4 regions of the Streptomyces vinaceus genome follow, and region 3 is predicted to be linked to each of the others. Evidence: riboswitches for the same ligand, from Rfam matches in the RefSeq annotation. Region 3 holds a riboswitch; each other region holds the start of a gene.
What was found. Region 3 has a riboswitch for cobalamin ahead of metE (5-methyltetrahydropteroyltriglutamate--homocysteine S-methyltransferase). Riboswitches for the same ligand answer to the same signal wherever they lie in the genome.
Positions count from the first base shown of each region.

Region 1: it holds a riboswitch for cobalamin, as region 3 does, so the genes downstream of both, CP980_RS25450 (cobalamin biosynthesis protein) here and metE (5-methyltetrahydropteroyltriglutamate--homocysteine S-methyltransferase) in region 3, are expected to answer to the same signal.
Region 2: it holds a riboswitch for cobalamin, as region 3 does, so the genes downstream of both, CP980_RS32520 (CoA-acylating methylmalonate-semialdehyde dehydrogenase) here and metE (5-methyltetrahydropteroyltriglutamate--homocysteine S-methyltransferase) in region 3, are expected to answer to the same signal.
Region 4: it holds a riboswitch for cobalamin, as region 3 does, so the genes downstream of both, CP980_RS11460 (ribonucleoside-diphosphate reductase subunit alpha) here and metE (5-methyltetrahydropteroyltriglutamate--homocysteine S-methyltransferase) in region 3, are expected to answer to the same signal.

Region 1 is NZ_CP023692.1:5,644,477-5,646,665, reverse strand. Features, by position in the region: gene CP980_RS25460 (inorganic phosphate transporter) at 1-291, shown strand, start outside; gene CP980_RS25455 (hypothetical protein) at 320-541, shown strand; cobalamin riboswitch at 666-816, shown strand; gene CP980_RS25450 (cobalamin biosynthesis protein) at 855-1,814, shown strand; gene CP980_RS25445 (cobyric acid synthase) at 1,811-2,189, shown strand, end outside.
Region 2 is NZ_CP023692.1:7,212,467-7,214,655, forward strand. Features, by position in the region: gene CP980_RS32515 (cobalamin-binding protein) at 1-689, opposite strand, end outside; cobalamin riboswitch at 749-927, shown strand; gene CP980_RS32520 (CoA-acylating methylmalonate-semialdehyde dehydrogenase) at 1,159-2,189, shown strand, end outside.
Region 3 is NZ_CP023692.1:319,957-322,145, forward strand. Features, by position in the region: gene CP980_RS01485 (hypothetical protein) at 1-393, shown strand, start outside; cobalamin riboswitch at 727-927, shown strand; gene metE (5-methyltetrahydropteroyltriglutamate--homocysteine S-methyltransferase) at 1,111-2,189, shown strand, end outside.
Region 4 is NZ_CP023692.1:2,621,749-2,623,937, forward strand. Features, by position in the region: gene CP980_RS11450 (Uma2 family endonuclease) at 1-463, opposite strand, end outside; gene CP980_RS11455 (GNAT family N-acetyltransferase) at 542-1,042, shown strand; cobalamin riboswitch at 1,094-1,217, shown strand; gene CP980_RS11460 (ribonucleoside-diphosphate reductase subunit alpha) at 1,358-2,189, shown strand, end outside.

The DNA of each region.
Region 1 (2,189 bases), 5.3 Mb from region 3:
GGTGACGTCGGTGTCGCCGCCGTCGCGCTCTTCCTGGTCGCCTCCTGCGTCGCCATCTGGCTCATCTCGCGCCGCCAGGTCGTCGACCACAGCAACGTCAACGAGGTGCAGCCGGCCGCGGCCGAGGAGCCGGGCGTCGTCACCACGGCCATGGCCGCCGTCACCGTCCCGCCGACGGTGGCCGCCGAGGCCGCCGCCGGTACGACCGCCGCGGTCACGGACGAGGCGCTGAAGGCCACCATCCCGGCGGCCGCACCGACCACGCCGGCGGCCCCCGCCGCCGCGGTCTGACCCCGAGAACGACAGAGGAATCCGCAGTATGAAGATCGACTGGGCAGCACTCGGCTCCGTCTTCGGGGTCAGCCTCTCCGCCACCGTCGCCCTCGTGGCCCTGTTCACCCTGGGTCTGGTGGGCCTCTCCAAGCACGAGACCGCCACCGAGCAGGGCGGCGCCGCCACCCTCGCCCGCAGCGGCGCGTACGCCTGCTTCGCGCTCGTCGCGGCGGCCGTGGGGTACGGGATCTACCTGATCGTCAGCTGACCCGGTCCGACCGACCGGTCCACGGCGTGCCGAAGCTCCCTCCGGGATTCCCGGGGGGAGCTTTCGTGCGCCCGCGACCCGCCTCCCTGACCTGCACCGCCGCAGGTCAACGGCGAGTTGACGGGCCTTCTCGGTGCGTGGTGGACTGCCCGAGCCAATACGGCGGCATGGAGAGGAAGTCCGGTGCGAATCCGGCGCGGTCCCGCCACTGTCACCGGGGAGCACGCGGCGCGTGCGCCCCGGGAGCCAGGAACTCCCACCGCCGGACACGTCGAACCAGGGCGCGGACCCTGAGTGAGGACATACCTGCACCATGCGTGCCGACCGCGTCTTCGCGTACGGCGCCACGGCGGGCCTGATCGGCGACCGGATCCTCGGTGATCCGCGCCGGGGGCACCCCGTGGCCGCCTTCGGACGAGCCGCCACCGCCGTCGAGCGCGCCCTGTGGCGCGACGACCGCGCACGGGGCGTTCTGCACACCCTCATATGCGCCGGGGGCGCGGCAGCCGTCGGCGCGCTGGGCGCCCGCGCCGTGCGCTCCCGGCCCGCGGCCACCCGTATCGCCCTGACCGCGGTGGCCACCTGGGCCGTCGTCGGCGGCACCTCGCTGGGCCGGGAGGCCCGCGCCATCGGCGGCGCGCTCGCCGCCGGGGACGCCGAGGTGGCCCGGGAGCGGCTGCCGCACCTGTGCGGGCGCGATCCGCAGGCCCTGGACGGGCAGCAGATGGCCCGCGCCGTCGTGGAGTCGGTCGCCGAGAACACCTCCGACGCGGTGGTCGGCGCCCTGGTGTGGGGCGCCGCGGCCGGTGTCCCGGGGCTGCTGGCGTTCCGCGCCGTGAACACCCTGGACGCGATGGTCGGCCACAAGTCCCCGCGCCACCTGCGCTACGGCTGGGCCTCGGCCCGGCTCGACGACCTCATGGGCTGGCCGGGCGCCCGGCTGACCGCGCTGGCCGCCGCGGCGGCCGGGCCCGACCGGCGGGGAGCCGTACGCGCCTGGCGCGCGGACGCCGCCGCACACCCGAGCCCGAACGCCGGGCCCGTGGAGGCCTCCTTCGCCGGGGCGCTCGGGGTGCGGCTGGGCGGGACCCTTTCGTACGGCGGGCGCATCGAGCACCGGGCCGTGCTGAACGGCGAGGAGGGGCGGCCGGTGGAGGCCGCCGACATCGAACGCGCGGTACGGCTGTCCCGTCAGGTGACGTGGCTGGCGCTGGGGGCGTGCGTGGCACTGCGCTGTGCGGTCTCGTACGGCATACGGAAGGGGCGCGGATGAGCGGCGCGAAGCAGCTCGGCGGGGGACTTCTCGTCGCCGGCACCACATCGGACGCGGGCAAGAGCGTGGTCACGGCGGGCATCTGCCGCTGGCTGGCCCGGCAGGGCGTGAAGGTGGCGCCGTTCAAGGCGCAGAACATGTCGCTGAACTCGTTCGTGACGCGCGAGGGCGCCGAGATCGGGCGCGCGCAGGCGATGCAGGCGCAGGCGGCCCGCGTGGAGCCGACGGCGCTGATGAACCCGGTGCTGCTCAAGCCCGGCAGCGACCGCAGCAGCCAGGTGGTGCTGCTGGGCAAGCCGGTGGGCGAGATGAGTGCGCGCGGCTACCACGGGGGGCGCCAGGAGCAGTTGCTCGGCGTCGTCACGGACTGCCTGG
Region 2 (2,189 bases), 6.9 Mb from region 3:
AACCCGCAGGGCAGCAGGAGCAGCACGTCCGGGCGGGCGGCCCGGACCGTCTCCCAGTCCATGGGCCGGGTGTGCTCGCCCGGGGCGGCGATCAGCGCCTCGCCGCCCGCGTACGTGATCTGCTCGGGCACCCAGTGCCCGGCCGGCCAGAGCGGATCCAGCCATTCGATCGCCACGACCCGGGGGCGCGGCCGCCCCGAGGTGAGCCCGCGTACGGCGTCCAGCCGGTCGGCGAGTTCCGCCCGCCGGGCCCGCGCGTGATCCGGTACGCCGAGCAGCTCACCCACCGTGACCAGGCAGTCCAGCACGTCGCCGAGAGTGCGCGGCTCCAGGCTGAGCACACGGGGCCCGCCGTCCAGGACGCGCACGGCCCGGCTGACCCCCGCGTACGAGACGGCGCAGACGTCGCACAGGTCCTGGGTCAGGACCACCTCGGGGGCCAGGGCGCCGAGGGCGTCGGTGTCGAGCGTGTACAGCGAGGAGCCGCTGTGAGCGGCGCCGCCGACCGCGTCGGAGATCTCCCGGCTGGTCAGGGCGTCGGAGGAGAGCCCGGCGGACGTCACCACCGGTACCCCGGCCACGGCCTGCGGAGGCCAGTCGCACTCGTGCGTACGGCCCACCAGATCGGCGGCGAGGCCGAGTTCGGCCACGATGTCGGTGGCTGCCGGGAGCAGCGAGACGATGCGCATGCCTTGAGCGTAGATCGAGCCGCGGAGTGGGGGTGGACTTACTAGGACGTCCAACTATATGTTCGTGACAAGCCCGCGGTGCAGGGAAGCCGGTGTGAATCCGGCGCGGTCCCGCCACTGTGACTGGGGAGTGCGTTCTTCAGCAGGTCAGGCCACTGACGGAAACCATCCGTCGGGAAGGCCGGAGAACGCGCGTCGATCCGGGAGCCAGGATACCGGCCGTGGGGTGTTCCGTGTTGTCCACGAGGATGGAGCAGACACGCATGGCACCGGTACGTGACCACGGCCCTGGTGATCCGGCGGAGTACCCGAACGGCGAGGGCCTGTCCTCGCGTTCGTGACTCGACGAGGGCGCCCCCGGCCCTTTCCTGTCCCCGCGGCGAGCCCGCAGTGCGCACCCCGATCGGTGCCGGACTGCGGCAGCGCCGCGCCTTCCTCGGATCCTCACCTGACGAGAGAGCAGGCATCGATGGTCCGCGAGCTCACCCATTTCATCGGCGGAAAGCACACCACCGGCACCTCCGGTCTCTTCGCCGACGTGTACGACCCCAACACCGGCACCGTCCAGGCCCGGGTCCCCCTGGCGGGCCGCGCCGACACCGAGGCGGCGATCGCGTCCGCCGAGGAGGCCCAGGAGGAATGGGGCCGGTGGAACCCTCAGCGGCGCGCCCGCGTCCTGCTGCGCTTCCTCGAACTCATCGAGGGCGAACGCGAGTCGCTGGCCCGGCTGCTGTCCTGTGAGCACGGCAAGACCGTCGCCGACGCCCACGGTGACCTCCAACGCGGCCTGGAAGTAGTGGAGTTCGCCGCCGGGATCCCGCACCTCCTCAAGGGCGAGTTCACCGACAACGCCGGCACCGGCATCGACGTGCACTCGCTGCGCGCGCCGCTGGGCGTCGTGGCCGGGATCACCCCGTTCAACTTCCCCGCGATGATCCCGCTGTGGCAGGCCGCGCCCGCCCTGGCCTGCGGAAACGCCTTCATCCTGAAGCCCTCCGAGCGCGCCCCCTCCGTACCCCTGCGGCTGGCCGAACTGTTCCTGGAGGCCGGCCTGCCGCCCGGCGTGCTCAACGTCGTCAACGGCGGTAAGGAAGCCGTGGACACCCTGCTCGAAGATCCCCGGGTCCAGGCCCTCGGATTCGTCGGGTCGACCCCCGTCGCCGCGCACGTCTACGCCACCGCCGCCGCGCACGGCAAGCGCGCCCAGTGCTTCGGCGGCGCCAAGAACCACATGATCGTGATGCCGGACGCCGACCTCGACCAGGCGGTGGAGGCCCTGATCGGTGCCGGCTACGGCTCCGCGGGTGAGCGCTGCATGGCCATCGCCGTCGCCGTGCCCGTGGGCGAGGAGACCGCCGACGCCCTGGTGGCGAAGCTGAAGGAGCGCATCGCCGCCCTGCGCATCGGCACCTCCGACGACCCGGAAGCCGACTTCGGGCCGCTGGTCAGCCAGGACGCCCTCGACCGGGTCCGGCGCTATGTGGACATAGGCGTCGACGA
Region 3 (2,189 bases):
CTCCGCAGCCGGCTCGACGCCGCCCTCCCGGAACCGGTGACGCTGCGTCATTTCCCCTCCATCCGGGACCAGATGGACGCCCTGAGCCTGGCCGCCCCGGCGCCCGGCCCGGGCGACCGGCCGATCGGCTGGGTGCGTACCGGTCAGTTCGCGGCGAACGAAGGGCAGGAGGCCCTCAACTGCGACCTCCTGCGCCGCGGCCTCGTCCCGGTCCCCTATCAGGTCCACGTCCACGCGCCGGAGGTCTTCGCCTGGGGGAAACTGGGTTTCCTCCTCCACTCCTCGAACCAGTCGATCATCGACCGCGGCGCCGAGCTCGCCAACGAGGGCACGCTTCCCCTGATGATTCGCGACCCGCAGGAGATCAGGGGCCGCGAAGGCCGTGTCGGCTAGGACACGCCCTCGGTCGCGGTCCCGGCCGCCGGCGCGGCCGGGACCGTGGCGCGTCGGCGCCTCTCCCGAAGAGTTCTCCGCCTCGGTCTCGGCCGTCGACGAGGACCTCAAGGGGCAGGTCGGGGAGTTGCAACGGCGCCGTGGCCGCATCGCCGAACTGGCCGTGGGGGAAGCCCTGTTCCTGGCGCCGGACGTCGTGACCCTGCCGGAGCGGCTCCGCGAGATCGGACACGGCTCCTGACCGGTCGGGCATCGAGGCCGCGTCTCATTTCGCCATCCGAATGGTGAACAGGACTCGCCGCTGGGCGATCCGGCGCCCTAGGGTGGCCGGTGCAGCTGGTTCGCCCCGTCAGCCAGGCGGGATGCGTCGCAAGAGGGAACCCGGTGGGAATCCGGGACTGCCCCGCAGCGGTGAGCGGGAACGACCGCCGTCATACGCACTGGGACCGGACGACGGTCCTGGGAAGCGACGGCCACTAGGTGCCCGCCGGGAAACCGGCAGGCGTGCCCGCGAGTCCGAAGACCTGCCCGTTGCCCGCGCGCGGACGATTCCCCGTGCGGCCATTCCGGTGACCTCGTGGGCGGGTCGGCGCACATATCGAGCGGCACGCGCGGCGGTGTTCTCCCGCCCCGGCGGCGCGCCCGGTCTGTCGTTCCCTTCGCGTCCGCGTCCCGTCCCCGGGATGTTCCTGGACACATCTCGCGAAGGAGAGATCCGTGACAGCCAAGCCCGCAGCCGCGGCAGCCCGAGCCACCGTCCACGGCTACCCCCGCCAAGGACAGCACCGCGAACTGAAGAAGGCCGTCGAGGGCTACTGGAAGGGCCGCGTCACCGCCGACGCCCTGCGGCGGACCGCGGCAGATCTGCGCCGGTCCCACTGGCAGCAGCTGGCCGACGCCGGCATCACCGAGGTGCCGACCGGTGACTTCTCGTACTACGACCACGTCCTGGACACCAGCGTCATGGTCGGCGCCGTCCCCGAGCGCCACCGCGCGGCCGTCGCGGCCGACCGCCTGGACGGCTACTTCGCGATGGCCCGCGGCACCCAGGACGTGGCCCCGCTGGAGATGACCAAGTGGTTCGACACGAACTACCACTACCTGGTCCCCGAGCTCGGTCCGGACACGGTCTTCACCGCCGACCCCGGCAAGCAGGTCGCCGAGCTGGAGGAGGCCCTCGCGCTCGGGCACACCGCCCGCCCGGTCCTCGTCGGCCCCCTCACCTACCTGCTGCTGGCCAAGCCCGCGCCCGGCGTGGCCGCCGACTTCCAGCCGATCACGCTGCTCGACCGGCTCCTGCCCGTGTACGCCCGGGTCCTGGCCGAGCTGCGCGCCGCGGGCGCCGAGTGGGTCCAGCTGGACGAGCCCGCGCTGGTCCAGGACCGCACCCCGGCCGACCTGAACGCCGCCGCCCGCGCCTACCGCGAGCTCGGTGCGCTGACCGAGCGGCCCAAGCTGCTCGTCGCCTCCTACTTCGGCCGGCTCGGCGAGGCCCTCCAGGTGCTGGCCGCGGCCCCGGTCGAAGGCCTGGCCCTCGATTTCACGGCGGGCGGCGCCGCGAACCTCGCCGACCTCGCCGCCGTCGGCGGGCTCCCCGGCAAGCGCCTGGTCGCCGGTGTGGTCGACGGCCGCAACGTCTGGATCAACGACTACCAGAAGTCCCTGACCACCCTCGGTACCCTCCTGGGCCTCGCCGGCCAGGTGGACGTGGCCGCGTCCTGCTCCCTCCTGCACGTGCCGCTCGACGCGAGCGCCGAGCGGGACATCGATCCGCAGATCCGGCGCTGGCTCGCCTT
Region 4 (2,189 bases), 2.3 Mb from region 3:
TGTGGACGGTGACCTCGCACTTCTCCCGGTCGATGAGCAGGTACACAGGAATGCCGGTCTCCGCGTAACCACGAGGCTTCTCGTGTCGGTCGCGGGCGTCCGTGTCGGTGTCGTACGACGTGACCTCCACGACCATCAGCACGGGGTCGGGGTCGGCCCATTCCCCATGTCCTGCGAGAGAGGCGGTCAACACCAGGACGCCATCGGGCCGAGCGCGGCCATTGCGATACCGCTGGACCTTGATCCCCTGCTCAGCGTAGAACCACAGGTCCGGCCGCGACTGCATGCACATGCGCGACAACCACACAATGATCGTCCCGTGGTCCCCGTCCGGCACCGCCTTGACCCCCAGCTTCCCGTTGATGAACTCGAACCGCAGCCCTTCGACCTCTCTGGCGGCTATCCGCGCCACGGTCTCGAACTCTTCGGTCAGCATCTGGGGCCGATCTGTCATCACGGTCATGCCTCGCTCGCCCTTCTCGACGGTGCTGTCACCGACGATAGCGCCGGGCACCGACAGCCGTCCGGCACACTCGACCGCATGGACATCGTGATCAGGGAAGCGCTGGCGGCGGAGTACGAGGCGCTCGGGGACCTCACCGCGCAGGCCTACCTCGGGGACGGGCTGCTGACGTTCGGCGAGGACGACCCGTACCTCGCGCGGCTGCGCGATGTGGCGGGGCGCGCCGCCGACGGGGTCATACTCGTCGCCGCGACGGGCGACGGCCGGCTCCTCGGCGGCGTGGCCTTCGCCGCGCCCGGGAGCCGGCTGTGCGACATCGCCGGGCCCGGCGAGGCCGAGTTCCGGATGCTGGCCGTCGCCCGGGAGGGCCGCGGGCGGGGCGCCGGGGAGGCCCTCGTACGGGCCTGCATCGACCGAGCCCGCGCCGTCGAGGGCGTACGGCGCCTCGTCCTGTCGACCACGCGGGACATGGTCGGCGCGCACCGGATCTACGAACGGCTCGGCTTCGTGCGGACGCCGGAACGGGACTGGGAGCCCGTTCCCGACCTCCCTCTGCTCACGTACGGTCTCGAACTGTAGCCACGCCGACACAACATCTAGGGGGTCGCACAGGAAGCGGCCCCCACATGTATGCTCGTGCTCGCTGTCGTCGCAGGGGAATCCGGTGCGAATCCGGAACTGTCCCGCAACGGTATGAAGTACACCCATTGGTGTCACCGCAAGTCCGATGACCTGCCGACAGTGCGCCCGGCTCGACCGAACCGGGTGTCGATACGTCCGGGCCTCGCGGTTGGGCCGGTGGACGCCGCGCGGTGCTGCCCCGTCATGCCCGCGCGCGCCCGCTCGAACCCGCGCCGCAGGTGTCCCGGAGCCGAGCGAGGGAGAGCTCCCCCCGTGACCATCGCGCCTTCCGCACCGCGCGCCGAGTCCGACCCGTCCGACACCGGAATCGAGACCGGGGGACCTGGGGCCGCGCTGCTGCGTACCCTCACCGAGCTGACGGCCGACCTCCCCGACACCGACCCGGGCCGGGTCGCCGCCGCCGCGCTCCGCGGGCGCAGCGCCGCCGCCGACGAGGCGGAACTGCGCGCTCTGGCCACGGAGGCCGCCGCCGGTCTGATCTCCGAGGACCCGGCGTACTCCCGGCTCGCCGCCCGGCTGCTGACGCTGGCCGTCGCCGAGGAAGCCGCGGGCCAGGGGGCCACCTCCTTCTCCGCCTCCGTCGCGGTCGGCCACCGCGAGGGCCTGATCGCGGACCGCACCGCCGAGTTCGTGGCGCTGCACGCGAGCCGCCTCGACGCGCTGGTCGAGCACACGCTCGCCGAGGGCGCCGACGACCGCTTCGGCTTCTTCGGCCTGCGCACCCTGCACAGCCGCTACCTGCTGCGCCACCCGATCACCCGCCAGGTGGTCGAGACCCCGCAGCACTTCATGCTGCGCGTGGCGTGCGGCCTCGCGGAGAACGACACCGTCCAGGCCGTCGAGGAAGTCGCCTCGCTCTACCGGCTGATGAGCCGCCTGGACTACCTGCCGTCCTCGCCCACGCTCTTCAACTCCGGCACCCGGCACCCGCAGATGTCCTCCTGCTACCTGCTGGACTCCCCGCTGGACGAGCTCGACTCGATCTACGACCGCTACCACCAGGTCGCGCGCCTCTCCAAGCACGCCGGCGGCATCGGCCTCTCGTACTCGCGCATCCGCGCCCGCGGTTCGCTGATCCGCGGTA